3 regions of the Caulobacter sp. FWC26 genome follow, and region 2 is predicted to be linked to each of the others. Evidence: predicted binding sites of a transcription regulator. Region 2 holds the regulator's gene; each other region holds the start of a gene.

Region 1 (9,583 bases), 990 kb from region 2:
TCGGATTTCTCTAGCAGACTTGCGGCCGTTTGCATTAACGCCTCACGCCCCAATGAACTCAGCCCTCGAAGGCCGGGTGCTTATACCAAAAGGTGAGCCGCGTTCAATGAACCTCGCGTGAGCGGCGCGTTCAGACGCGCGCTTTCTTCCGTGAGGTTCAAAATCGCGACGGCGACGGGTGTGAAACGCGCGAGCGATCAGAGCGTGGCGAGTCGACATCCGGTTTTGACGCCTCGCCCCGCGCATGTCAGCGCCCGCGGGCTTCGAGCTTGGCCAGCTCGACGGCGGCCCGGGTCTCGATCTCGTTCAAGACGCCCTCCAGACGGGGGTCGTCGGTGGCGTCGCGCTGCTCACGGAGGGCGCGCGACAAGCGGTCCAGCGTCGCGTGCGAGATGTCGCCGTCAATCAGGGCGATCCGCACCTCGCCCAGGATGTCGAGGATATCGTCGGCGCGGCGCACCGCACGCTTGCGGCGCTCCAGGGGGCCTCCGACGGGGCCGGCCGCCTGGAGGGCCAACAGGGCGTCGACCGAACCCACGCCGGTCAGGCCACCGACCGAGGCGGTGCTGGCCGCGCCGCTGGCGGCGTTGACGGAGGGCAACGAAAAGCTCGACGAACCACCGGCCGGCTTGGCTCGCGACGCGCCGGTCGCCGAGACGCCCCCCGTGCTGGAAACCTTCATCCGACAGCTCCAAAAGCCACGCGCGCGAGTCACTGACCTCGCCACAGCAACCACTATCAGCCCCGGCGCTTGAAGTATGGTTAATGCCGGGCAGAATCTGCCGCGAGGCGCCGACGGAACCGACGCCCATCCCGAAATCCCTTGAGTCACAAGGGATTGGACACGCTCATGAAACTGGCCCGCTTCTGGCATGGAGCGGCGTGGGGACGTCTCCCCGCCACGGGACAGCCATGCCGCGTTCATTCTTTCGCACCGTTCTGACCGCCCTGGTCGCCGCCTCTTGCCTGGTCGCCGCGCCGGCGTTCGCCAAGTCGCGGATCAAGGACATCGTCGCCTTCGAGGGCGTTCGCGAGAACCAGCTGATCGGCTACGGCATCGTCGTCGGCCTCAACGGCACGGGCGACAGCCTGCGCAATGCGCCGATGACCAAGCAGAGCCTGGAGGCGATGCTGGAGCGTCAGGGGGTCAACGTCCGCGACGCCAACCTCAACACCAAGAACACCGCCGCCGTCATGGTGACAGCCAATCTGCCGCCGTTCTCGGCCGCTGGGTCGAAGGTGGACGTCACCGTCTCGACCCTGGGCGACGCCAAGAGCCTGCTGGGCGGCACCCTGATCGTCACCAGCCTGCAAGGCGCCGACGGCCAGACCTATGCGGTGGCCCAGGGCACGGTGCAGACCGGCTCGGTCTCGGCGGGCGGCGCCTCGGGCAGCTCGGTCACCAAGGGCGTACCGACGGCCGGCCGTATCGCCGGCGGCGGCGTCATCGAACGCGAAACCGGGTTCCAGATGGTCAACATGGACATCATGCGCCTGACCCTGCGCAATCCCGACTTCACCACCGCACGCCGCGTCGCCGACGCCATCAACGCCAAGTTCCCCGGCTGCGCTCAGGCCCAGAACCCCACGATCATCGCCACCCGCGCCCCGCCCGGCATGGACATGATCACCTTCATGACCAACATCGAGAACCTGACCGTCGAGCCCGATGGCCCGGCCAAGGTGGTGATCGACGAAGTGGCCGGCGTCATCGTCATGGGCGACGACGTGCGGATCAGCAAGGTGGCCATCGCCCAAGGCAACCTGACCATCTCGGTGCAGGAAAACCCCGCCGTCAGCCAGCCGGCGCCGTTCAGCCAGGGCCAGACCGCGGTCGTCCCGCAGTCGACGGTCAATGTCGAGGAAGAGAAGGGTAAGCAGTTCCTGACCCTGGGCGGCGCGCCGTCGTTGAAGGGTCTGATTGGGGGCCTCAACGCGCTCGGCGTCACCCCGCGCGACATGATCTCGATCCTGCAGGCGGTGAAAGCCGCCGGCGCGCTGCAAGCCGATATCGAGGTGATGTGATGAGCTTGCTTTCCGCCCTGACCAGCCTGCCCCCTCGCATCGACGCCGCAGCAGCGACCGCCAAGCAGCTCGTCGTGTCGGCCGAGGAGAAGGTCAAACGCGCCCGGATCGCCGAGACCGCCAAGACCTTCGAGGCCTCATTCCTGTCAGTGATGACGCAGCAGATGTTCGAGGGGGTGAAGACCTCCGCGCCCTTCGGCGGCGGCAACGGCGAGGAGATGTTCAAGTCGGTCCTGACCGACGCGATCTCCAAGGAAATCACCAAGGCCGGCGGGGTGGGCCTGGCCTCCACCATCCAGCGCGAAATGCTGAAGCTTCAGGGTCTGAAGGAGTAGAGTCATGGCCATCGCCGCCGTCGACGCCGACGATCGCGTCCACCAACTGATCCTGCTGACCGAGCGCCTGACCGATCTGATCGCCAAGGAAGCCGTCGCCTTCGAGACGCATCGCCCCCACGAGGCCGTCCAATACGTCGAGGAGACCGCCAAGCTCGCCAATGTCTATCGCCACGAGTCGATGCGGGTGCGGGCCAATGTCGGGCTGGTGGAAAGCGCGCGCCTTGAGCTTCGCCAGCGTCTGATGCGGGCCACCGAAGCGTTCGACGCCGTTCTGGCGCGCCAGGCGCGGGCGGTGAACGCCGCCAAGACCGTCACCGAGGGCCTGGTTCATGCCGTGGCCCAGGAGATCGCCAGCCAGCGCGCCGCGCCGGCCGCCACCTATGGCGCCGGCGGCGTGGTCGCCGACCGTCCGCAGCACGGCGCGGCGATCACGCTGAATCGCAAGGCCTAGCTAGATCAGCGCGTATACGGCGGCGTTCCTGACCGCTCCGCCCGGATCGCCATAGTCGACGACCGGGTGCTCGGCGACGACGTGCAGACGCGCCGCCGGCAGCGCTTCCCGCCCGGGGTCGCCGATCAGCACGGACACCCCGGCCGACTGGCAACGGCGAAGAAAGGCCTCCACCCGGCGGGCCAGACCTCGCGCATAGAACAGATCGCCCACCAGGATCAGGTCCACATCGGGCGGCGCCCCGCGCGTCAGATCAGCCCGCAGATACGACAACGCCACGCCGTTGGCCGCCGCGTTCAGTCGCGCTGCGGTGATCGCGTAGGGATCCACGTCCACGGCGACGACTTTGGCCGCGCCCGCCAGCGCGGCGGCGATGGCCACCAGACCCGAGCCGGCGCCCAGGTCCATCACACGCCGGCCGGCCACGAGGTCGGGGTTATCCAGCACGTGCCGGGCCAGGACCAGACCCCCGCCCCAGGGGCGCGACCAGTAGGGTGGCTCGAAGTCTGGATCCGCCTCGGCCAAGCGCATGAGGCCGCTGTGCGGCCCGGCGCGATGCAGGCGCACCTCCGGCGCGCCCAGGACGGGCTCGAGCGGCAACCGCTCGCGAATGAAGGCCTCGACGTCCAGGCTCAATGGCGGCGGTCTCCCAAGCGGATGTGTCGTGTCACGCCGATCGCCCTTAGGAAATCCTGGTCGTGGCTGACAACCTGCAGCGCGCCGTCATAGGCCGAAAGCGCGGTCTCGATCGCCGCGATGGAGGCCAGATCAAGGTGGTTGGTCGGCTCGTCCAGCACCAGCAGTTGCGGCGGGGTGGCGCCGCACAGTACGCAGGCCAGGGCCGCGCGCAAGCGCTCGCCGCCGCTCAAGGTTCCGCACATCTGGTGGGCCGCCGTGTTGCGGAACAGGAAGCGGGCCAGCGCCGCATGGGCGTCATTGAGGCTGGACGCCGGGTTCAGTCGCCGGAAATTCTCCAGGATCGTCTCCTGGTCCCTTAGTACGGCGGCGCGCTGGTCAAGCAGGGCCACCGGCACGCCGAGACTCACCGTCCCGTGCGTCGGCGCCAGATCGCCGGTGACGAGGCGGATCAGCGTGGTCTTTCCCGCGCCGTCGGGCCCACTGACCGCCAGGCGTTCGGGTCCACAAACCCGGAATGACAGGCCGTCGATCACGGGTTCGCGGCCGGGCCAGGCGAAGCCGAGATCGTCGAGGGTCAGCACCGTGCGGCCCTCGGGCAGGCCGCTCGACGGGAGTTCGAAGCCCAGGGCCCGCGCGCGTTCCACCCGCGCCTCGGCCGAGGCCCTGGCGGTCTCCGCCTGGGCCGCCAGCTTGTCGGCGAGCTTGCCCGCCCTTGCCCCGCTGTTCTCCGCCCGCTCGGCCATAGCCCCCAAAAGGACCTTCGGAGTCCCGCCACGATCGGCGAAACGACGACCGGCTGCGTCGCGGCGGTCCTTGCGCTCGCGCGCGACCTGAGCCTCGCGGGCCACACGCCGGACCTCCTTCTCCGCGTGGTCAAGTTCACGCTGGGCGGCCTCGGCCTCCAGCGCCTTGCGCTCGGCATAGAGATCATAGCCGCCGCCGTAGGACCGCGCGCCGAGCGACGACAGCTCCACGATCCGGTCCATGCCGCGCAGCAGCGCGCGGTCATGACTGACCACCACCGCGCCACCCCGCCAGCGCGACAGCAGCCGCCCGACCGCATCGCGGGCCTCGGCGTCGAGATTGTTGGTGGGCTCGTCCAGCAGCAGCACGTCGGGCGCAGCGATCAGCAGCCGGGCCAGACCCGCGCGCGTCGCCTGGCCGCCCGACAGCGCCGCGACCGGCTGCTCGGGTACGACCTCGGTCAGGCCAACCTCGGCCAAGGCCTGCTCGAGCCGCGTCGGCAAGGTCCAGTCGGCCTCGTTCAAGTCGACCGCGTCGCCTTCGCCGCATTCGATCCGTGACAGGCGATCCCAGGCCGCGCCGACGCCCAGAAGGTCGACCAGCCGGGCCTGATCGGAGAGATCTGGAACCTGATCCAGCAGGCCGACCGAACCGGTCCGAGCGACGGTCCCGGCGGACGGCGCCCGCGCGCCGACAATCAGCGCCAGCAAGGTGCTCTTGCCCGCGCCGTTGCGTCCGACGAGACCGATGCGCTCGGCCCCGATCGAGAGGTTCAGATTTTCGAAGAGAAGCCGGCCGTCAGGCGTGGCGGCGGCGACGGAATCCAGAGTGACGAAGGACATGCGAACCCACGGTCAGGGAAACGGAAAGGACGAAGCGGTCTTCCGTCTTGCTGATCATGGGAGCCTCCATCGGATACGAAGGACGTTCAGTACGCTCGCAAACAATCCGCCGCAAGCGTGACCAAGGCCGACCTAGCTGGGCGCCATGGTGTGGAGGACGTAGAGCAGCGACCCGATCCCACCGATAAAGACCAGACCATCGATGACGATCGAGCGCGGCTTAGCCTCCACGCCCTTCAGGGCGTCGAAGGCGTCGTGCTTGGCTTCCTGCTTTCCGCTTGCGGCGGCCTTCTTGGCCATGACCGGTCTCCCTTGGCGCGCGTGGGGACATTGCGCGCGCTTGGCCTTTGAACCACGTCCAGCCTGAAGAACCCGCTTCCAAACAGGGTTTAGGGATTGCCAACGCCCGGGTCAGCCGCCCGCCCTGCTGACACGGGCTGTCAGCAGCCGCCTCGGCTCACGCGCGCGACATTTGTTCGCATCTTGTTCTTGTGTTAATCCGCGCGATGAGCCCTACATATAGCCGCTGCGCCGCGACCCACCTCGCGGTCCAACGTTCCGGACATCATGGCTGAGCAACTGAACTTCATCCGCGTTCGCGGAGCCCGTGAGCACAATCTCAAGGACGTCAGCGTCGACATCCCGCGCGGCGAGCTGGTCGTGCTGACCGGCCTGTCGGGCTCGGGCAAGTCGTCTCTGGCTTTCGACACGATCTACGCCGAGGGCCAGCGCCGTTACGTGGAGAGCCTGTCGGCCTACGCCCGCCAGTTCCTGGAGCTGATGAGCAAGCCCGACGTCGATCTGATCGAAGGCCTCTCGCCCGCGATCTCGATCGAGCAGAAGACCACCAGCCGCAACCCGCGCTCGACCGTCGGCACGGTGACCGAGATCCACGACTACATGCGCCTGCTGTGGGCGCGCGTCGGGGTCCCCTATTCGCCCGCCACCGGCCTGCCGATCGAGAGCCAGACCATCAGCCAGATGGTCGACAAGATCACCGCCCTGCCCGAAGGCACGCGTCTCTACCTGCTCGCCCCCGTCGTCCGCGACCGCAAGGGCGAGTACAAGAAAGAGATCGCCGAGTGGCAGAAGGCCGGCTTTCAGCGGTTGAAGATCGACGGCGAGTTCTATCCGATCGAGGACGCTCCGGCCCTCGACAAGAAGTTCAAGCACGACATCGACGTGGTCGTGGACCGCGTGGTGACCAAGCCCGACATGGAGCAGCGCCTGGCCGACTCCATCGAGCAGGCTTTGCGCCTGGCCGATGGCCTGGCTGTCGCCGAGTTCGCCACCATCGAGGAGGGCGAGACTGAGCCCAAGCGCATCCTGTTCTCCGAACGCTTCGCCTGCCCGGTCAGCGGCTTCACGATCGCCGAGATCGAGCCGCGCCTGTTCTCGTTCAACAATCCGGCCGGCGCCTGCCCGGTCTGCGACGGCCTGGGCGCGAAGCTGGCCTTCGACGCCGATCTGGTCATCCCCGACAAGGACAAGAGCCTGCACAAGGGCGCGGTCGCCCCTTGGGCGAAGGGACCCTCACCGCTCTACACCCAGACCCTGCAGGCCCTGGCGCGGCACTACGGCTTCTCGATGGACGAGCCGTGGCACAAGCTGTCGGCCGACGCCCGCGACGTGGTGCTGAATGGCTCCAAGGGCCAGAAGATCAAGTTCGTCTATGACGACAACGCCCGCAAATACGAGGTCGAAAAGCCCTTTGAAGGCGTGCTGCCGAACCTGGAGCGCCGCTGGCGCGAGACCGACTCCAGCTGGGTGCGTGAGGAGCTGGGGCGCTTCCAGTCCGACACGCCCTGCGAGACCTGCCACGGCAAACGCCTGAAGCCGGAAGCCCTGGCAGTGAAGGTGTCCGGCAAGGACATCGCCGAGGTCTCGATGATGGCGATCCGCCCCGCGCGGGACTGGTTCAGCGGCCTGGAAGACCAGCTGACCGCCAAGCAGATGGAGATCGCCCGGCGGATTCTGAAGGAGATCAACGACCGCCTGCGGTTCCTGGTCGATGTGGGCCTGGACTATCTGAACATGTCGCGCGGCTCGGGCACGCTGTCGGGCGGCGAGAGCCAGCGGATCCGCCTGGCCAGCCAGATCGGATCGGGCCTGACCGGGGTTCTCTACGTGCTGGATGAGCCGTCGATCGGCCTGCACCAACGCGACAACACCCGCCTGCTGACCTCGCTGCAGGGCCTGCGGGACCTCGGCAACTCGGTGCTGATCGTCGAGCACGACGAAGAAGCCATCCTGACCGCCGACTACGTGATCGACATGGGCCCGGCCGCCGGCGTCCATGGCGGCGAGATCGTCGCCCAGGGCAAGCCCGCCGAAATCATGGCCAATCCCAAGAGCCTGACCGGCCAGTACCTGACCGGCGCCCGCGAGATCGAGGTGCCTGAGCAGCGCCGGCCGTTTAGCAAGAAGAAGATGCTGCGCGTCGTCGGCGCCACCGGCAACAACCTGAAAGGCGTCACGGCCGAGATCCCGGTCGGGACCTTCACCTGCATCACCGGCGTGTCGGGCGGCGGCAAGTCGACCTTCACGATCGAGACCCTGTACAAGGCCGCCGCGCGCCGTCTGAACAACGCCAGCGACGCCCCCGCCCCGCACGAGCGGATCGAGGGCCTTGAGCACTTCGACAAGGTCATCGACATCGACCAGTCGCCGATCGGCCGCACCCCGCGCTCGAACCCGGCGACCTATACCGGCGCCTTCGGCCCGATCCGCGACTGGTTCGCCGGCCTGCCGGAAAGCAAGGCGCGCGGCTATGGCCCGGGCCGGTTCAGCTTCAACGTCAAGGGCGGCCGCTGCGAGGCCTGTCAGGGCGACGGCGTCATCAAGATCGAGATGCACTTCCTGCCCGACGTCTACGTCACCTGCGATATCTGCAAGGGCAAGCGCTACAACCGCGAGACCCTGGATGTCGTGTTCAAGGGCAAGACGATCGCCGACGTGCTGGACATGACGGTCGAGGAGGCCGCCGACTTCTTCAAGGCCGTGCCGCCGATCCGCGACAAGATGGAAACGCTCAAGCGCGTCGGCCTCAGCTACATCAAGGTCGGCCAGCAGGCCACGACCCTGTCGGGCGGCGAGGCCCAGCGCGTGAAGCTGTCCAAGGAGCTCAGCAAGCGCGCCACCGGCCGCACGCTGTACATCCTCGACGAGCCGACCACCGGCCTGCACTTCGAGGACACCAAGAAGCTGCTCGAGGTGCTGCATGAGCTGGTCGACCAGGGCAACACCGTGGTCGTCATCGAGCACAATCTGGACGTGGTGAAGACGGCGGACTGGCTGCTCGACTTCGGCCCCGAGGGCGGCGACGGCGGCGGCGAGATCGTCGCGGTGGGCTCGCCTCAGGACGTGGCCAAGGTCGAGGCCAGCTGGACCGGCCGCTATCTGAAGGAGCTGCTGGACCGCCACGAGGAGCGCCGCAAGGCGCGCGTGGCGCAGCTGAAAGCCGCCAAGCGCGCCTAGAAGCCTGTAAGGTCTGGGACGGCTTAGCCGCCCCAGCCTTCCGGGGTCGTCTGGCCGGCGGTCAGTTCACGATAGATGGTGGGCGCGGGCGACAGAACGATCAGGGCGCTCAGCACCGCCATGAAGCCCGAGAACAGCTGTTGGACGATGCCCGATGGCGTGAAATAGGCGCTGAGCGAGCTGGTGTCGGCGCGCAGCGCATTGCCTGCCGTCGAGAAGTCCCCGGTCACGATGGCCACCGCCGCATAAACGATGATGAAGATCAGCAGCCAGACAATCACGCTCATCACGGCCGCGACCAGGTAGGCCCCGAGCAGCGACCAGAACGCGCCCTTGGTGACCTGCATGGATCGGAAAAAGATGATCTGTCCCTTGTCGAAGGTCATGGCGCTGGCCAGGGACAGGCGGACCATCAGATAGATCGCGCCGCAGATGGCGACGAGAGACACCAGGACGCCCACCGCCCCGCCGCCGACCGCCGCCAGAACGCCCGTCAGCAGAGCCGCGCCAAACACCACCGCCATCAACAAAAGACCAGTCAGGATCGACACGACGATCTGGCGAACCTCGTCCATGCCAAGACGCAGATGGGCGAAGCGGCTGTCGCTGCGGCGCTGGATCACGCGGTTCAGCGCCGCCAGGGTGACGCCTTGGACAAACAGGTTGTAGGGCAGAGTCCACAGCAGAGTCGGCGTCATCTGGTCGGCGATCTTTGCCATCTCCTCGGGCTGCGCGCCGTTTGGATCGGTCATCAGCGCCGTAGCCGCCTCGATCTGCGCCCCGAAAAACTTGATGGTCAGGGCGTTGGCGATGATCGACACCACGGTCATCACCACGATCCAGATTCCGACCGTCTTCAGATTTTCCCGCACCAGGCGGAAACCGGAAAAGGCCGCGTCGGAGGCCGAGAACTTCGCCATGACTTGCTCTTGAGTGGTGGGACCGGGAGTCGTCCTACGCCTAACAAGGTTCGCGACGCTTCAACAGGGCGCGGCGTGTGAAATCGTCGCCGGAGCGCTTGCTTCCGCCGCGCTCACCTCTAACGTTCGTTTGAACGGCCCGCTGAA
Region 2 (9,583 bases):
CAAGTCCCGCGCCCTGAAGCGCGCCGCCGAAGAGGCCTGGCGATTCAGCTGAGCCTTAGGGCTGCATTCCCCGCTCGGGACCGCCCAGCCGGTCGTCCGGAATGTGCTGCGTGACCGCAGGCGGCGCCAGCACCATGACCGTGGCGAAGCTGAGCGCGCAGAACGCGGCAAAGGCTGCGGCCGCCAGCACCGGCCCCATTTTCTGGGCACGCTGCTTGGGCCGCAGCAGAGCGCGGACATAGGCGACGGCGACAGGGTCCAAAGCGGAATCACGCGGGTCCATACGCGCATGATGCTCAAGACCGCGATCGCTGTAACCGTTACTGAAAGCCGCAGGCGAAAATGGCGCTATACAATGCCACCGCTAAGACCCCTGGCCTTTCGGACCGCTGTCCACGAGACCTGCGGTTGGTTGAAACCTGGAGCACGTTCGAGCCGCGAAACCGCTTACGCTTTCGCCTAACGCGCTCTAGAACCGCACCTCGAAAGGCGGCGTCATGATCCTCGTCATCGATAACTACGACAGCTTCACCTACAATCTCGTCCACTATCTGAACGAGCTGGGCGCAGACACGACCGTCTATCGCAACGACGCGTTGACCGTCACCGAGGCGCTGGGCCTTCAGCCGGCCGCTGTGCTGCTCTCGCCGGGGCCGAAGGCGCCCGACCAGGCCGGCATCTGCCTCCCGCTGCTGGAAGCCGCGCCCGTAGACCTGCCGATCCTGGGCGTCTGCCTGGGCCACCAGGCCATCGGTCAGGCCTTCGGCGGCGAGGTCATCCGCGCCAAGGCCGTCATGCACGGCAAGGTCAGCAAGGTCCGCCATAACGACAAGGGCATCTTCAAGGGCCTTCCGAACCCCTTCACAGCCACCCGCTATCACAGCCTCGCCGTGCGCCGCGAAGATCTTCCGGCCGACCTGGAGGTCACCGCCTGGACCGATGACGGCGAGATCATGGGCGTGCAGCACAAGACCCGTCCGATCTTCGGCGTCCAATTCCATCCCGAGTCGATCGCCACGGAGGGCGGCCATCAGATGCTGGCCAACTTCATGGATCTGGCCGGCGTCAAGCGCGACGCGGCGATCTGGGTCTAGGCTTTCCGATGTCCGACGCCTTCAAACCGCTGCTGGCCAAGCTCGCCGATGGTCAAACCCTCGACGACAACGACGCCGAACTGTTCTTCGCCGCCTGCCTGCGGGGCGAGCCAACGCCGGCGCAAGTCGCCGCGGCGGTGACCGCCATCCGCCTGCGCGGCGAAACCGTGGGCGAAATCGCGGCCTGCGCCCGCGCGATGCGCCGCGCTGCGGAGCAGCTCGAGCACCCCTATGACGTCATCGATGTCTGCGGGACCGGCGGCGATGGCCTGCACACGCTGAATATTTCGACCGCCGTGGGCTTCGTGGCCGCCGGTGGCGGTCTGAAGGTCGCCAAGCACGGCAACAGGGCGATCACCTCGAAATCGGGCACCGCTGACGTGTTGAGCGCCCTCGGCGTCAACATCGACGCCACGCGCGAGCAACAGCGCAAGGCGCTGGACGAGGCGGGCATTTGCTTCCTGTTCGCCCAGGCTCACCACGGCGCGATGAAGCACGTCTCGCCGATCCGTCAGCAACTGGGCTTCCGCACCATCTTCAACCTGCTTGGGCCGCTCACCAACCCGGCTGGCGCGAAGCGGCAAGTCGTGGGAGTCCCGGCCCCGCGCTTCGTCGAACCAATCGCCAAGGCGCTGGGTGCGCTCGGGGCAGAACGCGCCTGGTCCGTGCACGGCTCCGGCATGGACGAACTGACGACGACGGGTGAGACCGAGGTCGCCGAATGGCGCGATGGGGCGGTTCGTCTGTTCAAGATCACGCCCGAAGCCGTGGGTCTGCCGCGCGCCTCACTCGCGGACCTGACAGGCGGCGATCCTGCCTTCAACGCGGCGGCGCTGGCGCGCTTGTTCGATGGCGAGAAGGGTCCTTACCGCGACATCGTCCTCCTCAACGCCGCCGCCGCGTTCCTCGTCGCCGACAAGGTCGAGACCCTGGCGGAGGGGATCGGCTTGGCGGGCGAGGTCATCGATAACGGGCGCGCCAAGGCCGCCCTCGCCGGCCTGGTTGCCGCCACCCATACGGAAGTTCCCGCGTGACCGACATTCTGGCGAAGATCGCCGCCTACAAGCGCGACGACGTGGCGGGCCGCAAGGCCGCGCGGTCGCAAACCGAGGTGGACGCTGCTGCAAGGGCGGCTTCTGCCCCGCGCGGGTTCAAGGCCGCGCTTCAGGCCTGTCACAGTCCTGGAAAGCTCTCGCTGATCGCCGAGATCAAGAAGGCCTCTCCGTCGAAAGGCCTGATCCGGGAAGACTTCGATCCGCCGATCCTGGCGCAGGCCTACGAGGCCGGTGGCGCGGCTTGCCTTTCGGTGCTGACGGATGGCCCCAGCTTCCAGGGCGCGGACGACTATCTGGTCGCCGCCCGCGCCGCGACCGCCCTGCCCTGCATCCGCAAGGACTTCCTGGTCGACCCCTGGCAGGTGGCCGAAAGCCGGGCGCTGGGCGCCGACGCTATCCTGGTCATCCTGGCGATGATCGACGATGTCTTGGCGGCCGAGCTGATGGCCGAGGCCCGCCGCCTGGGCATGGACGCCCTGGTGGAGGTGCATGACGAAGCGGAGATGGCGCGCGCCGGCGCGCTCGACGCCGACCTCGTGGGGATCAACAATCGCGACCTGAAAAGCTTCGTCGTCGATCTGGCGGTGACCGAACGCTTGGCGGCCCACGCGCCGAAAGACGCGCTTCTGGTCACCGAGAGCGGCGTCTTCACCCACCAGGACGTCGTTCGCATGGAGGCAACCGGCGCGAAGGCCATGCTGGTCGGCGAGAGCCTTATGCGTCATGCGGATGTCACGGCCGCGACCCGCGCCCTGATCGGATAAACCCGAAACGGGCTTTCAAGGCGCTGGCGTCGGACGGCGAAGCAGCTCCATCCTCCCCCCGTCGCCGCGCCGAGAACGCGGATGAGGAAACGGACATGAACTGGCTCGCGCGAGTCGTGAAATGGGCTCTGGCCACGAACTTCAAGCTGCAGGGCTGGAAGATCGAGGGCGCGCCGCCCGAGACGCGAAAATTCGTCGTCATCGCTGCGCCCCACACCAGCAATTGGGACTTTGTCTACTTCGTCGGCGCAGCCGACGCCTTGAACCTTGATCTCAGCTTCATCGGCAAGGCCTCGCTGTTCAAGGCGCCATTCGATCAGATGATGCGGGACCTGGGTGGCATCCCCCTCGACCGCGAGCGCTCCAAGGACATGGTCAGGGCCATGGTCGAAGAATTCGGCCGTCGAGACACCTTCATGCTGACGATCGCGCCCGAGGGCACGCGCGGTAAGGCGCGGCAATGGAAGACGGGCTTCTATCACATCGCCATGGGCGCCAAGGTCCCGATGGTGCTGGGGATGATGGACTACCAGCGAAAGGTCGTGGGCCTGGGCCCCGCGATCTATCCGACCGGCGACTACGCCGCCGACATGCGCCGGATCGCCAGCTTCTACCAGAGCTGCACCCCGAAGTTCCCTGAGTTGGCCACGCGGTTCGACGATCTGGACACGGCGTCGGACGCCTAACGGACGCCACGGATCTATAAGACGAGCGCCGGGACTGACAGGAGAATCGGATGCGCGCCTTACTGACCTCGTTGAAAGCCCTGGCGCCGTCGCCGATCAAGCGCGCTTGGCGCCGGCTGCGACCGTTTGCTCGCGTCTCATCTCCGTCCGACCAAAGCGCGAGCGACGACACCGGATCGGTAAGCGCGCCAAGAGAACTTTGGCATCTGGTCGGCGCCGCCGACGCCGACTTCGTCCGGGTAGGCCAGGGATTCAAGTCTCTCTTCCTGGACGCTGGCCTAAAGCCCCATCACGCCCTTCTGGACGTCGGTTGCGGGATCGGCCGCGCCGCGGCGCCGCTTGTCGACTATTTGGATGAGAACGGCCGCTACGCGGGTTTTGACGTGATGGCGGAGGCCATCGACTGGTGCCGCGCCAACATCGCGGTCGGAGATCCGCGATTCGAGTTCCTCCACGCCGACATGCACAGCGACCGCTACAACCCCGGCGGAACCCAGCCGGCCAGCGCATATGTCTTCCCCTATCCCGACGCGAGCTTTGACTATGTCTGGCTCGGTTCGGTCTTCACCCACCTGCTGGCGGCCGACCAGGCGCAGTTCGCGCGCGAGATCACGCGGGTGCTGAGGCCCGGCGGCGTCAGCATCATCTCGTGGTACCTGATCGACGACGAGGCGCGCGCCAACGCCAGCGAGGGTCGCGCGGCCTTTGACTTCGCCCATGCTCTGGACGGGTGCTGGACTGCGACGCCAGACTTGCCCGAGGCGGTCATCGGCTATGACCTTCAGGCTGTGCGAGACCAGTATGAGGCGCTGGGCCTCGACATTCTGAACCAAGCGCTGGGAGTCTGGCGGCGGGAGCCCCTCCAAGACCAGGACATCATCATCGCCCGCAAATGCACCTGAAAGATTTTATTAAGCTTTTGATTCTTCAGACCTTTTAGCCTCAACTTTTGCTAAGCCTCTGAAATTGAGCGTGTTTCCCGCGTTAACGAACCTCGACTTGACATTATCGCGGAACACCAGGAGAACATTCGCAAGGTTTGCGGTTTGTTCCGCGCTCCACCCGAGGCCGATATGCTCACGCGCAAGCAGCACGAACTGCTGATGTTCATTCACGAGCGGATCAAGGAGACCGGCGTCTCCCCGTCGTTCGACGAGATGAAGGAGGCTCTGGACCTGGCGTCCAAGTCGGGCATCCATCGCCTCATCACCGCCCTGGAAGAGCGTGGGTTTATCCGCCGGCTTGCTCACCGCGCCCGCGCGCTGGAGGTGGTGAAGTTGCCTCAGCAGGCGACGACCGCCGCGCCGCCCAAGGGGCGTGGCGCGTTCCGTCCGCAGGTCTTCGAGGGCGGCGGCGCTCCAGCGCAAGCCGCGAGCGCCGCCGCGCCAGCCAACGACAGCCGCGAACTGCCAATCCTGGGCCGGATCGCTGCGGGTACGCCGATCGATGCGATCCAGCACGAACGCGAGCGGCTGCCGGTGCCGGAGTCTATGCTGGGCGGCGGTGAACACTATGTTCTGGAGGTTCAGGGCGACTCGATGATCGAGGCCGGAATCCTCGATGGCGACTATGTCATCATAAAAAAGGGCGACACCGCGACGTCGGGCGAGATTGTCGTCGCGTTGGTTGGTGAGGAAGCCACCCTGAAGCGCTTGCGCAAGAAGGGCGGCTCGATCGCTCTGGAGGCCGCGAACCCGAAATACGAGACCCGCATTTTCGGGCCCGACCAGGTCGAAGTTCAGGGCAAGCTGGTCGGCCTGATCCGGCGCTATCACTAAGGTCGCTAGGGGCCACTGAAGCCCAAGGCCCTGATCCTCAAGCGGGATCAGGGCCTTTTTCGCGTTCACCGTCTCGCTTTAGCTAACAGACGTCAGTCGCCCTTCGCGCGCCAGCCGTTCAGCCATAGCGTCGAAACCAGCCCAAGCGGCGCCCGCCAGCGCGCCGCCGCTGCTGACTCGGCGCACGCCCAACGCCGCCAGGTTCTCGACCTTCATGTCCGAACCCCACAGCAGCACGTTGACGGGCTTGGGAGCGACCGCTCGAACGATGGCTTCGATCTCCTTTGGATCACTGACCGCAGGCGCGTAGAGGCAGTCCGCACCAGCGTCGGCATAGGCCTTGAGACGCTCCAAGGCCGGTCCCAGATCGCGACGGCCGCGAAGATAGCCCTCGGTCCGGCCGACCAGCATCACATCCTGGCCACTGGCGTCGATAGCCGCGCGCGCCGCCTTGAGCCGCTCGACAGCGACGGGAACGTCGTAGAGCGCCGCCCCCGACCAGTCCTCAATCGATAGGCCCGCGATCCCGGTCGCGACAGCCAGCGAAACGCTCTCGGCCACCTCGTCCGACGTCTCGCCAAAGCCGTTCTCGAAATCGGCGTTCACCGGCAGATCCGTGGCCGCGCAAAGCATCGCCAGGTGGGCGATCACCTCGTCGCGCGTCACCTGGCCATCGTCCTTGCCCAAGGAACAGGCCATGCCAGCGCTGGTCGAGGCCAAAGCCTTGAACCCCAACGTCTTGAGCCGCTTGGCGCTTCCCGCGTCCCAGGGATTAGGAAGAACGAAACATCCCTCCAAATGCAGGGCGCGGAAGGCTGCGCGGCGGGCGGTGAAGGCGGTGGACATGATGGCGCTCCTCGTGGTCCCGCAGACGGGGCGGCGCCCGTTTCTAATCCCGCTGCGTGACATCGCGTGTCAGCAGGGCGCTCCAGGGCCGCTGGCCACGTAGCGGCTGGGCCCAGACGATCCGCCAGCCGTCGGGACGTCTATAGAGCTCAGCTGCTCCCAAGCGCGCGAAATCCTCGCCGGTCAGCAGCACGGTCTCGGCGCAAAGCGGCGGCGCTCGCACCGGCGCAGGTCCTCGTATGACCACGATTTCGCTCCGAACGCACAACCCGGAGAGGGTCTCGGCGTCGGGCGTCTTGCGCGACCAGGCCAAAGCCAGACGCACGGGCGCCCCCAAACCCGGCGCGCAGACGCGGCGATCGCAGACGTAGAGACGCCAGGCGGCCGGCTCCAGCCCCCTGCGTCTTGCCCAAAGCTCCGCGCCAAAGCGCTTGGCGTCGGTCCGGAGCAGCACAGCCGCGTCGCCTGACCGCACTGCGGCAGTGGCGCCGTCGGCGGCGATCCAGGCGTCCGGCGGCGCAGGTCTGGGCCACAGCGCGACCGACAGCGCCAGAGGCGCGCCGATCCAGCGCAGTCTTCCTTTCCACAGGCACAGGATCATCAAACCCAGGAACGCCACGACTAGGACCTGCGGCGGCGCGCTGGCCACCACCTGCTGCGCACCGTGCGCGTTGGCGAAGGCGTTGGCCACCGCCAGCATTGCGTCTACGCCCCAGCCGGCCAGGGCTAGAAGCGGCCCTCCTAGTCCGATGGGCTCCAGGACGGCGCCGATGGCCAGGAACGGCATGATCACGAACGAGGACAACGGCGCGACGGCGAGGTTGGCGGGCAGCCCCCAGACCGCGACCCGGTTGAAATGCTGCATCGCGAACGGCGCGGTGGCCAGTCCTGCGACGAGACTGGCGGCGACACTGGCCGCCAGCCAGGCGACCATGGCCTGCGGGACGCGGATCCACCACGGCGTCGAGATCTCACGCACCGGCCGTGGCCACGCTTCGGCCAACGCCACCAGCGCGGCGGTTGCGGCGAACGACATCTGGAACCCCGGCTCACCGGCGGTTTCCGGCTTGAGCAGCAGAATGAAGAGGGCCGCCAACGCCAGGCCATGCAGCGTGATCGCGCGCCGATCGAAGAGGATCGCCAGAAACGCCACGCTCGCGGTGATGGCGGCCCGCTCGGCCGGCGGCGGCGCGCCCGAAACGACGAGGTAGCCGATCACGGCGATCAAGCCGGCGCTCGCGGCGATCTTCTTCCCGGGCGCACGTAGCGCCAGCCAGGGCCACGCGGCGACCCCGAGCCGAACGGCCATGAACACGAAGCCGCCGACGATCGCCATGTGCAGTCCCGATATGGAGAGAATGTGCGCCAGACCTGACGCACGCATGGCTTCCGTCTGGGTTTCGGTGATCCAAGCCTCATGACCGGTGACCATCGCCGCACCGACACCCCCGCTGGTCGGCCCCATCCGGGCGTGTAACCTCTGCGCCAGGCTCCAGCGGAATGCATTGACCGCCATCGCGAGCCTTAGCCGCATCGGCGGCGGGTCCAGGCTGACCGGATCGATCTCGCCGATCGTAAACCCCACGGCGCCGATGGAATCAAACCATGCGTCGCGCGCGAAATCGTAAGCTCCAGGCGCGGCGGGCGGCGGCGGCGGCCCAAGCATGGCCCGAACGCGGATCGCCCGCCCCGGCGCGGGTATCAGGTTCTCGCCGATCGTGACCCGGATCCGACGCGGGGTCTGATCCGACGTCAGGCCCGATATGCTGACCGGCGCAATCAACAGCCGCCGTCCGCCCGCGCCGGGACTGACCACGTCTACGACGAAGCCCTCGACGCGCCTGACACCCCTTTCACCGGCAATGACGGGCGCGGCGACCCGATCACTTCGAAGCTTGGCTGCAAAGGTTCCCGCCCCGCCCGAGGCCAGTAGACTGAGGCCAACGACGACGGCGGCGGGGGCGTTCCATCGCCGCCCCGCCCACCATGCCAGTCCCAGGAGTATAGCCAAACCCGCCAGCGCCCAGGCGCGCGGCTCGACGCCTGCTTCAAGATAGGCCGCCGCGCCAAGTCCAAACGCGACCGGCGTCCAAAGGAAGTGGCGGTCGAGATTGTCCGCGCCCTCGACGCGTGCGATGCCCCCTAACCGACCCATGATGGAGCCTTTGGGCGCAGCAGGCGATGCGCCTTCATCAACGAAATCTACTAACACGCGGAAACCGTTGTCTTTTTTCTCGTCGCCTTGGCCTTACTGCGCTGCGGAAAAGCGCTAGGCCCCGTGCGAAGCGGCGTGCTAAGACGCCTCGCCCGCGCCGCTTCGCGGTGATTGGTTTCCGCCGCCGTCTCGGCGCCCTGTCCTGCAGCCTTGAAGTCCATGTCGAACCCCACTCCCACCGGCGTCGTCACGCGCTTCGCCCCCTCGCCCACCGGTTTCCTGCATATCGGCGGCGCTCGTACGGCGCTGTTTAACTGGTTATATGCACGTCATACGGGAGGGAAGTTCCTAATTCGCGTCGAGGACACCGATCGCGAGCGCTCGACCGAGGCCGCCGTGGCCGCGATCTTCGAGGGCCTGGACTGGTTGGGCCTGAAGTCCGACGACGAGGTGATCTTCCAGCACACCCGCGCGCCGCGTCACGTCGAGGTGGTGCACGAGCTGTTGGCCAAGGGCCGCGCCTATCGCTGCTGGATGACCGTCGAGGAACTCGAAGTCGCACGCGAGAAGGCCCGCGCCGAAGGCCGCGCGATCCGCTCACCCTGGCGCGACGCGCCCGAGGGCGATCTCTCCGCGCCGCATGTGATCCGTTTCAAAGGACCGCTGGACGGCGAGACCGTAGTCAATGACCTGGTCAAGGGCCCCGTCACCTTCAAGAACATCGAGCTGGACGACCTTGTCCTGCTCCGCGCGGACGGCGCGCCGACCTACAACCTCGCGGTCGTGGTCGACGATCACGATATGGGCGTCACCCACGTCATCCGGGGCGACGACCACCTGAATAACGCCGCCCGTCAGACCCTGATCTATCAGGCGATGGACTGGACCGTTCCGGCCTTCGCGCACATCCCGCTGATCCACGGGCCGGACGGCGCCAAGCTCTCAAAGCGCCACGGCGCCCAGGCCGTGGGCGAGTTCGCCGACCTCGGCTACATCCCGGAAGGGATGCGCAACTATCTCGCCCGCCTGGGCTGGGGTCATGGCGACGACGAGGTCTTCACCGACGAGCAGGCGATCAGCTGGTTCGACGTGGCCGATGTCGTGAAAGCTCCGGCGCGCCTCGACTGGGCCAAGCTGAACCACACCAATGCTCAGCATCTGCGCAAGGCCGACGACGCCCGTCTGACGGCGCTGGCCTTGGCGGC
Region 3 (9,583 bases), 410 kb from region 2:
TCTTTGAGCGACATCTCGCGCAAGAACCCCGAGCGCGGACTTAGCCAAAATGTCTTGAAGCAGGACCTTGCCGCGTTGCACCACGGCGAACGGGGGCGTAAGACCGCCGCAATCCTGAAACGGTCCTCAGTCGGACCAGGCAAACCCAGGGGAGTCCTGCAAGATGTCGCTCGAGTCCGCCGCCCTGCGGCGCATCGCACCGTCGGCCACCATCGCCATCAGCGCCAAGGCGCGCGCGCTGAAGGCCGCCGGTCGTGACGTAATCGCCCTTTCCGCAGGCGAGCCCGACTTCGACACGCCGGACAATATCAAAAACGCCGCGATCGAGGCGATCAAGGCCGGCAAGACCAAGTACACCGACCCCGACGGCATGCCCGAGCTGAAGGCCGCCATCTGCGCCAAGTTCAAGCGCGAGAACGGCCTGGAGTACAAGCCGAGCCAGATCCACGTCGCCCCAGGCGGCAAGCCGGTGATCTACAACGCCTTGGTCGCCACCCTGAACCCGGGCGACGAGGTGATCATCCCGGCGCCATACTGGGTGTCGTATCCCGACATGACCCTGCTGGCAGGCGGCACGCCCGTCTCGGTCGAGACCACCGCCGAGAGCGGCTTCAAGATCACCCCGGAAGCCCTCGAAGCGGCGATCACGCCCAGGACCAAGTGGCTGATCATCAACAGCCCCTCGAACCCCTCGGGCGGCGCCTATACCCGCGCCGAGCTGCAGGCGATCGCGGACGTGCTGCTGCGCCATCCACAGGTCTGGGTGCTGACCGACGACATGTACGAGCACCTAGTGTTCGACGACTTTGAGTTCACCACCATCGCCCAGGTCGAGCCCAAGCTCTATGACCGCACCCTGACGATGAACGGCGTCTCGAAGGGCTATTCGATGACCGGCTGGCGCATCGGCTACGCCGGCGGACCCGAGCCGCTGATCAAGGCCATGGGCAAGATGATCAGCCAGACGACCTCCAACCCCTGCTCGATCTCGCAGTGGGCCGCGCTCGAGGCGCTGAACGGCACGCAGGACTTCATCAAGCCGAACGCCAAGTTGTTCCAGGAGCGCCGCGACCTCGTGGTGTCGATGCTGAACCAGGCCACTGGTCTGCACTGCCCGACCCCGGAAGGCGCGTTCTATGTCTATCCGTCGTGCGCCGGCCTGATCGGCAAGACCGCGCCCTCGGGCAAGGTCATCGCGAGCGACGAAGACTTCGCCACTGAGCTGCTGGAAAGCGAAGGCGTGGCCGTGGTGCACGGTGCGGCGTTCGGCCTCTCGCCGTTCTTCCGCATCAGCTACGCGACCAGCAACGAAGTTCTGGAAGACGCCTGCTCGCGCATCCAGCGCTTCTGCGCCAACGTGAAGTAGACTTCAAACCCTCCCCCTAGCGGGGGAGGTGTCGGCTCGAAGAGACGACGGAGGGGGAAGAGGCACGCGCTCAGGCCCTTCCCCCTCCGGCGCTTCGCGCCACCTCCCCCGCTAGGGGGAGGATTTTCAACGTCTACCCGCCAATCCAGTCGGTCAGACCCTCGCGGGCGTGAACCTCGCGCAGCGCCGGTCGCTGACGCATTCGATCAAGATAGCGCTTTAGGTTCTCCCACTCCGTCGCAGGCTTAGGCATGTTTCGTGTCCAGCGGCAGAGGATCGTCGCGAGAAGGTCCACCGTCGTGAAGCCTTCGCCGACCACGAAGTCCCTTTCAGCGAGGTGCGCGTCCAAGCGCGTGAGCCCCGCCTCGATCTTCGCGCGCGCAGCGGCCCGCACGGCCTCCAGCGCCTCGCCGTCCGCCGGTTCGTGCGGATAGAACCAGGCCCTGAAATGGGGCTGAAAGCTGTTGGCCAGCCAGAAGCTCCAACTGAGATAGGCGGCGCGGTCAGGCGAGCCCGGCGCGGGCGCGAACCCCGCCTCAGGATGACGCTCGGCGAGCAGCGTGGCGATCGCCGCCATTTGGGTGACCGGCGCGCCATCGACGATCAAGGTCGGCACGACGCCGTCCGGATTGATCGTCAGGTACTGCGCGGTCTTGTGCTCGCCCTTGTCGAAGTCCAGCAAGCGAATCTCGAACGGAACGGCCAGTTCCAGCAACAGCCAGTGAATGGCCGTACCGGCAGTGCTCGGCGAGCCGTAGAGCGTGTACATGGCGCATCCTTCCGTTTTCGCAGCGGATAGACGGCTGCTTCCCGGCCGGGGTCAAGTCGGCGAAAGCGCAGCCGTCGTGAGATCAGTGGTCACGCATCGCGAAACTTCGCGCTTGCCATGCACGCGGAGATTGTTCTTGATACGTTCACGCCAAGCTTCGGAGAAATCCATGAGCCTCCGCTCGTTTCTCACCGCCACCATCCTGGCGCTCGCCTCGCCGGTTCTGGCCGATCCCGCGATCGGCAAGCGCGTCGATGCGGTCTTCGCCGACGACACCGTCACATTGACCGAGGCTGGCAAGACGGTGCTCGTCTATCGGACAAAGCCGATCAATCCCGCGACTGAGCCAGGTCGAGCCAACTATATCAGCCCGCTCTACGCCCCGGATGGCACGGCGCTGACCGAGGACAAGCCCGGCGACCACCCCCATCAGCGCGGCGTCTGGTGGGCGTGGATGAAGGTGCAGGCGGACGGCAAGATCGTCGCCGATGGCTGGTACATGAAGAACCTGGCTTACTCAGTCCGCGAGAAGCGCTTCCTCGGCGACGCCGAAGGCGGTGGGACGCTGACGGTCGAGGTCGACTGGATCGTCAATTCCGGAGACGAACTCTCTTTCGTCGCCCGCGAAGTCACCAAGGTGACGGTGCGTCCCCTCAAATCCGGTGTCCGGCGGCTGGAGTTCGACACAACCATTACCTCTCGCCTCGACGCGCTCGGGCTGGGTGGCAGCGAGGACGACCGGGGGTTCGGCGGCTTCTCGATCCGTCTGGTCGATCCCGAGCATCTGACCTTCGCGTCGGGCGGCAAGACCCTCGTCCCGAACGGAGCGGTCCTGGACGCCGGACAGTCGATGGGCTTCGCTTGGTCAGGCGGCTCCAATTCGCCGGCCTGGACGGTAGGCCTGGCCTGCAAGGCCAACGGGCAAGCAGTGACGCGCTGGATGTTGTATAATGTTCGCTCGATGCAGAACTGCGTCTTTCCAGGCCGCGCGCCGATGATCCTCAAGAAGGACCAGACGCTGCGGCTGCAAGAGACTGTGATCATCCGTCCCGTCGCCAAGAAGAAGCCCTGAGACCCATGGCCGACATCGTCAATCTGAACCAAGCGCGCAAGGCGAAGGCCAAGGCCGACGACAAGGTGCGCGCCGCCGAAAATCGCGTGCGCTTTGGCCGAACCAAGGGCGAGAAGACCCTGAATGCAGCGCGCGCGGACAAGCTTCGCCGCGATCTCGACGGCGCCAAGCGTGAGGACTGACGCCTGGCTGGTTTGAAAAAGAGATCCGTGAACCTCGCCGGCCACGCGACATCGCTCGCCCTGGAGCCAGAGTTCTGGGCGGTGCTCGACCGCGCAGCCGAACGGGAAGGCCTCAGCCTCGCAGGTCTGATCCAGCGCATAGATCTGAAGCGAGGCGAGAGACCGCTCGCGTCGGCCTGTCGGGTGTTCGCCCTGTCCTGCGCGGGAGGCTGAAACCTCTTGCGCTGCTAACGGCGCCTAGCGCGTCGTGTACGCTAAGGTGATCTGGGGTCGTTTTTGGGTCGGCAGGGGCGGAGGTTGGGGCCCCGGCGCGGTCGGCGCGAGCCGCGATAGATCGGGCAGCCCCTGCCGCCACTGCGCTTGGTCGCCGGCCATGACGCCGAGACGCCAAGCGCCCGCGATCGCCACGACGACGGCGACTGCGACTCCGAGGGCCACCCAGCCGCCACCACGCGAGCTTGCGACGTGGCGATGGTCAGAGGGGCGAGCCGGCGACCGCATGGCGATCCTCAGCTTCCGGCAGGCTTCGGCGCGTCCGGCAGCTTCGGCGCCGACGCCGAGATGTCCACATCGACCTTCTTCTGCTGGGTGAAGCCGCCGGACATCACGAAGAAGGCCAGCACGGCGACCACCACAACCAAGGCGCCAACAATAAACGCCAAGCCACTATTTCCGCCCCTGCTGGCACCGTCCGCCATATGAACCTCCGCGCCTTTCGGCCATGTCTGTGATGGCCGATCAACGGCGCGCGATACCGGAAGTTCCGTTCGTCCAAGAAGGCGCATCATCCCACGGTCGGTGAAGGGCTTAAGCCCCACGCGCTTTGTGCTACATATGTTCCATGTTTCCCGACACCGACTCGCCGAGCCCCCTTGAGGACTTCCCCGGCGACCTCCCCTCCCCGCGCATCTCGGACCTGGCTAGAGCCCGCCCGCCCGCCGGCGCTGCGCCTGGCTATCTGGACGGCCTGAACCCCGAGCAGCGCGAAGCGGTGGAGACCACCGAGGGACCGCTCCTGGTTCTGGCGGGGGCCGGCACCGGCAAGACGCGGGTGCTGACCACGCGCCTCGCCCATATCCTGGCCACGGGCCGCGCTCGGCCGTGGGAGCTGCTGGCCGTCACCTTCACCAACAAGGCCGCCCGCGAGATGCGCGAGCGGATCACCCACATCATCGGTCCCGAGGCCGAGGGTCTGCGGTGGCTGGGCACCTTCCACTCGGTGGCCGCCCAGATCCTGCGCCGCCACGCCGAGCTGATCGGCCTGAAGTCGAACTATACGATCATCGACACCGACGATCAGGAACGGCTTCTGAAGCAGTTGATCGAGGCCGAGAATATCGACGCCAAGCGCTGGACCCCGCGGATCCTGTCGCAGATCATCGACGGCTGGAAGAACCGCGGCTGGACGCCCGATCGCGTCCCGACGTCGGAAGCCGGCGAATTCGCCAACGGCAAGGGCATAACCCTCTACCGCCAGTACCAAGAGCGCCTGCGCATCCTGAACGCCTGTGATTTCGGCGATTTGCTGCTGCACAACATCAGTATCTTCACCGGTCATCCCGACGTGCTGGACGACTTCCAGCGTCGCTTCAAATACGTGATGGTCGACGAGTACCAGGACACCAACGTCGCCCAGTACCTGTGGCTGCGCCTGCTGGCCCAGGGCCGCCAGAACGTCTGCTGCGTCGGCGACGACGACCAGTCGATCTATGGCTGGCGCGGAGCCGAGGTCGACAACATCCTGCGCTTCGAGCGCGACTTTCCGGGCGCCAAGGTCGTGCGGCTGGAATGCAACTACCGCTCGACCGAGCACATCCTGGCCGCCGCCTCGGGTCTGATCACCGCCAACAAGGGGCGGCTTGGCAAGACCCTGTGGACCCCAGCCAAGGGCGGCGAGAAGGTCAAGGTCTCAGGCGTCTGGGACGGCGAAGCCGAAAGCCGGCTGATCGCCGACGAGATCGAACGCGCCAAGAAGGCCGGCCGCAAGTACAGCCAGATGGCCATCCTGGTTCGCGCCAGCTTCCAGATGCGCGCCTTCGAAGAGCGCTTCGTGATGCTGCAGATCCCCTACAAGGTGGTCGGCGGCCCGCGCTTCTTCGAACGGGCCGAAATCCGCGACGCCCACGCCTATCTGCGCCTGATCCAGTCGCCGGACGATGACCTGGCCTTCGAACGGATCGTCAACACGCCCAAGCGCGGCATCGGCGACACCTCAGTGCAGAAGCTGCTGCAGATCGCCCGCTTGGAAGGGATTTCGACCGTCGAGGCCGCGCGCGTGATCATCGGGAGCGACGACCTGCCGGCTCGCACCCGCACAGCGCTCAGCAACTTCATCCGCGATCTGGACCGCTGGCGCTCGCTGGTGGGGACGGTCCATCATCAGCGCCTGTTGGAAACGGTTCTGGAGGAGAGCGGCTACACGGACGCCCTGCGCCTGGACAAGGGCCCGACCAGCCAGACCCGGCTGGAGAACCTCAAGGAACTGGTTCAGTCGATGGGCGCGTTCGACACGCTCGAAGCCTATCTGGAGCATGTGTCGCTGGTCATGGACCTGGACCGCGAGGCCACCGGCGACGCCGTCTGGATCATGACCCTGCACTCGGCCAAGGGCCTGGAGTTCCCGCTGGTCTTCCTGCCCGGTTGGGAGGAAGGCGTGTTCCCCAGCCAGCGCAGCATGGACGACAAGGGCGAGAAGGGGCTCGAGGAAGAGCGGCGCCTGGCCTATGTCGGCATCACCCGCGCCCGCGAGGAGGCCCGGATCAGCTTCGTGGCCAACCGCCAAGTCTATGGCCGCTGGACCAGCCAACTGCCCAGCCGGTTCGTTGACGAACTGCCAATCGCCCACGTCGATGCGGCTTCGGAGACAGGCTACTACGGCGGCGGTCCAGGCATGCAGTCGACGGCGGCCTCGCGTTGGGACGATCCCGGCACAAGCGCCTTCCAGGCCGGCAGCGGCTATGACAGCCCCGGCTGGAAGCGGGCCCAGGAGCGAACCTCGGGCTTCGCGGAACGCGGTGGCTCCTGGCGTGGCGGCGGCGTGCGCGCCGGCTCAGCCGCACGGTCAGCGCCGATCGAGGGCGAAGGCCGTTTGGTCGCGGTCTCGGCGCCGGTCAACAGCGCCTATTCGCGCGGCGACCGCGTGTTCCACGTCAAGTTCGGCTACGGCAAGGTCACCAGCATCGAGGGTAACAAGTTGACCGTCGCCTTCGACAAGGCCGGCGAGAAGAAGGTCATCGACAGCTTCGTCGAAAAGGCCTGATCACGCCTCGGGCTTGAGCCCAGGACGAACCCCGTCGTGTTTGGGCGGAATCTCGGCCGGGCGTGGCGTCAGACTCTCCCAGGCGCCGACGGCGACCAGAACCAAGGTCGTCAGCCAGGACAAAGCCAGCGGCTGAAGGTGCGGCGACGCCACGCCCAAGCCCGCCAGCGCCATCAGGCCGAACAGACGGGACCTCGACCAGCGCCTGAACACGGCCCGCTTGAACAGAAATGCGCCCAGCAGGAACAGCGCGGGCCCTCCGATCAGGGCCAGCGCCACCTTGGTCTCCATGTGGCCGACCGGGTGATGGATCACCCACTCGTCGCCGACGGCGGTCACGATGATCCCGGCGATGATCGGCAGGTGGGCGTAGGTGTAGGCGACCCGGGCTATCGCGCCAGGATCGCTAGAGTCCGCAATCGCCTTGCTGGCCGCCTCTGCTGTGGAGGAGAAGTAGATCCACCACATAGCCAAGCTGCACAGGAACGCGCCGGCGAAGGCGGCCATCACCGGCGCTTCCCACTCAAGGCCCATCACGGTCGAGCCCGTAACGATGATCGACTCGCCCAGCGCGATGATCGTGAACAGGGCGCAGCGCTCGGCCATGTGGCCGCCTTCGACATTCCACTCCGAGGTCTTGGTGCGTCCCAGGCCAGGCGTCCAGAAGCCGACGGCGGGCGAGACGTACTCAATCGCGATCGCCAGCCCCCACACCAGAAGACGCGCCTGTCCCTCGACGAAAGCGCCGGCGATCCAGAACACGCCAGCAAAGGCCAGCCAGGCGGTGATGCGGAGGAAGTTGGCGCGGTGCCCTTTGTCCTTCCAGGCTATCCATAGGAAGAACGCGCTTCGGCCCACTTGAATGAAGACATGGGCGGCGGCGAAAGCCAGGCCTCGCGCGCCAAACGCGTCGGGGATCGAGGCCGCCAGCACCATGGCGGCGGCCATCATGACGAACAGCATCAGTCGAACCGGTCCCCGCTCCGGATCCAGCCAGTTCGTGACCCAGGTCGTGTAGATCCATGACCACCACACCGCCAACAGCAGCACCGCCGCGTGCAGAAGGCCAGGACCGTCCGGATGCTTGAGGACGACATGCGAGAGCTGGGTCACCGCGAAGACGAAGACGAGATCGAAGAACAGCTCTGCATAGGTGACCCGAGCATGTTCTTCGGCGTTACGGGGACGTAGCAGGCTGGGCGCGGTCTTCGTCATGTCGGTCACCCTAACGCATAGACGCCAACCAGGAGCCGAGAACCAAAGTCTTCTTGGTGCGCTATGCCGCTATGGAACGCCTAAATCACTTGCTCGCCTCATTGAAAGCCTTCGGCGAAACCAAGCCCGTCGCCTTCGGGGCGCCTGCCTGCGCCTTTATCGGCGCGCTGGCCGGCCTCGCCATGCAGACGGGTGCGCAAGAAGGCCCCTTCCAGCCGCAGATGGAACCGGCCCGCACCATGGCGGAGGCGACTGTCGAGCCCATCGTCTATCCCTCCGGCAATCTCCCCGATTATGTGGTCGGGACCGACTTCCTCAAAGCGACGCAGGCGCCTCCGGCAACCTACGCGAGCTACGAGCCGCCGCCCCTCCTCCCGCCGCCTGAGCTTCCTGCCTACATCCCCGCTCGGCATGGCCCAGCTGATATGCCAACCGCAACAGAAGGCGGCCGCTGGGCTTCGGAGCGCGGCGATATCCTCGACCTTTCTCTTCCTGAAGATCGATCAGGATCTCCCGACAATATGATGCTGGCCGACGCAGCGGCCACCGGCATGACATCACGCTGAAGGCTCGCTTTTCGCCAACTTTGCCGCTAACGGAGCGGCATGACCGACTATACGCCCCAGCAGATCGTCGCCCGTGGTTCGCGCGTCGAAGCCGAGACCGCCGCCGACGCCATCGACAACCATCCGGGCCTGGAAGGCGCGACCTACTCGATCCTGGAAGAGGACGAGGACAAGGGCGTCTGGCGCATCGACGCCTTTCCGACGACCGACGAGGAAGACGCCAGCTTGATGGCGCTGCTGGCCGAGTACGATCTGAAGGTTTCGCGCGACACCCTGGCCGACGCCGATTGGTTGGCCATGGCGCTGTCGGGGCTGCCGCCCGTGCGCGCGGGCCGCTTCTTCGTCTATGGCATGCACGATCGGGGCCGCCTGCCGGCCAGCACGGTGAACCTCCGGATCGAGGCCGGCGCGGCGTTCGGCACCGGTCATCACGGCACGACCGTTGGCTGCCTGCAGGCCTATGACCGCCTGATAAAGGCGCGGAAGTTCAACAAGGTGCTCGACGTCGGCGCCGGCACGGGCCTGCTGGCCATCGCCGCGGCGCGCACTGGCGCCAAGCTGGCGGTCGGCACCGATATCGACAAGCCCAGCGTGCGGATCTCCAAGGAGAACGCCCAGGTCAACAAGGCCAACGCCCGCTTCGTCCACGCCTCGGGTCTGGGCCATCGTCTGGTGGCCGAAAACGCGCCGTATGACCTCGTCTTCGCCAACATCCTGGCCCGCCCACTGATCAGCCTGGCCCACGACATCAAGCGCGCCTTGACGCCCGGCGGCACGGTCATCCTGTCAGGCCTGCTGCGCACCCAGGAGCGGATGGTGAAGGCCGCTTATCTGTCGCGCGGCTTCAAGGTCGTAACCCGCATCCACCGCGACGCCTGGGCGACGCTGGTGCTGCAACGTCCCTAAGGCGGCTGTTCAGGCGATCTCCTGCACCTTGCCATCGAGCGCCATCAGGCCAAGCTCGACCTCAAGGTGCTCATGGCGACGCTTGATTTCCTTCTGGAGGGCGTGGAGCGCCTGGGTGTGGGCCGCGAGCTCTTTGTCAGGGCTGTCGACAGCGTTCGCGCCGAGGATAACCTTGTAAGCTCCGCAGTCGCGGTGATCGAGCACCATGACCTTGTGGATTGCGTGAAGGTTGATTGCCACATCCAGGT

What was found. The regulator LexA, encoded in region 2, represses DNA repair genes until DNA is damaged. The targets are predictions, from matches to a motif close to ATGTTCNCNANNTGTTCT.
Positions count from the first base shown of each region.
Region 1: uvrA (excinuclease ABC subunit UvrA) is a predicted target of LexA. The motif match lies at 5,512-5,529, and genes of this name have one in related genera.
Region 3: CSW63_RS10520 (ATP-dependent helicase) is a predicted target of LexA. The motif match lies at 4,213-4,230, and genes of this name have one in related genera.

Region 1 is NZ_CP033875.1:1,316,516-1,326,098, reverse strand. It holds gene dksA (RNA polymerase-binding protein DksA) at 1-35, opposite strand, end outside; gene fliX (flagellar assembly regulator FliX) at 248-682, opposite strand; gene CSW63_RS07795 (flagellar basal body P-ring protein FlgI) at 913-2,025, shown strand; gene CSW63_RS07790 (rod-binding protein) at 2,025-2,360, shown strand; gene CSW63_RS07785 (hypothetical protein) at 2,365-2,814, shown strand; gene CSW63_RS07780 (methyltransferase) at 2,815-3,450, opposite strand; gene CSW63_RS07775 (ABC-F family ATP-binding cassette domain-containing protein) at 3,447-5,039, opposite strand; gene CSW63_RS07770 (hypothetical protein) at 4,996-5,109, opposite strand; gene CSW63_RS07765 (hypothetical protein) at 5,172-5,339, opposite strand; gene uvrA (excinuclease ABC subunit UvrA) at 5,607-8,516, shown strand; gene CSW63_RS07755 (hypothetical protein) at 8,540-9,436, opposite strand.
Region 2 is NZ_CP033875.1:2,311,019-2,320,601, forward strand. It holds gene trpE (anthranilate synthase component I) at 1-52, shown strand, start outside; gene CSW63_RS23390 (hypothetical protein) at 56-283, opposite strand; gene CSW63_RS12530 (aminodeoxychorismate/anthranilate synthase component II) at 498-1,094, shown strand; gene trpD (anthranilate phosphoribosyltransferase) at 1,103-2,128, shown strand; gene trpC (indole-3-glycerol phosphate synthase TrpC) at 2,125-2,913, shown strand; gene CSW63_RS12545 (lysophospholipid acyltransferase family protein) at 3,009-3,599, shown strand; gene CSW63_RS12550 (class I SAM-dependent methyltransferase) at 3,650-4,501, shown strand; gene lexA (transcriptional repressor LexA) at 4,673-5,377, shown strand; gene CSW63_RS12560 (isocitrate lyase/phosphoenolpyruvate mutase family protein) at 5,456-6,223, opposite strand; gene CSW63_RS12565 (ComEC/Rec2 family competence protein) at 6,267-8,378, opposite strand; gene gltX (glutamate--tRNA ligase) at 8,598-9,583, shown strand, end outside.
Region 3 is NZ_CP033875.1:1,902,721-1,912,303, reverse strand. It holds gene CSW63_RS10550 (pyridoxal phosphate-dependent aminotransferase) at 164-1,366, shown strand; gene CSW63_RS10545 (glutathione S-transferase family protein) at 1,500-2,135, opposite strand; gene CSW63_RS10540 (DUF6807 family protein) at 2,305-3,207, shown strand; gene CSW63_RS10535 (DUF4169 family protein) at 3,213-3,389, shown strand; gene CSW63_RS10530 (ribbon-helix-helix domain-containing protein) at 3,393-3,602, shown strand; gene CSW63_RS10525 (hypothetical protein) at 3,899-4,087, opposite strand; gene CSW63_RS10520 (ATP-dependent helicase) at 4,231-6,648, shown strand; gene CSW63_RS10515 (low temperature requirement protein A) at 6,649-7,863, opposite strand; gene CSW63_RS10510 (hypothetical protein) at 7,920-8,429, shown strand; gene CSW63_RS10505 (50S ribosomal protein L11 methyltransferase) at 8,469-9,335, shown strand; gene CSW63_RS10500 (carbonic anhydrase) at 9,345-9,583, opposite strand, start outside.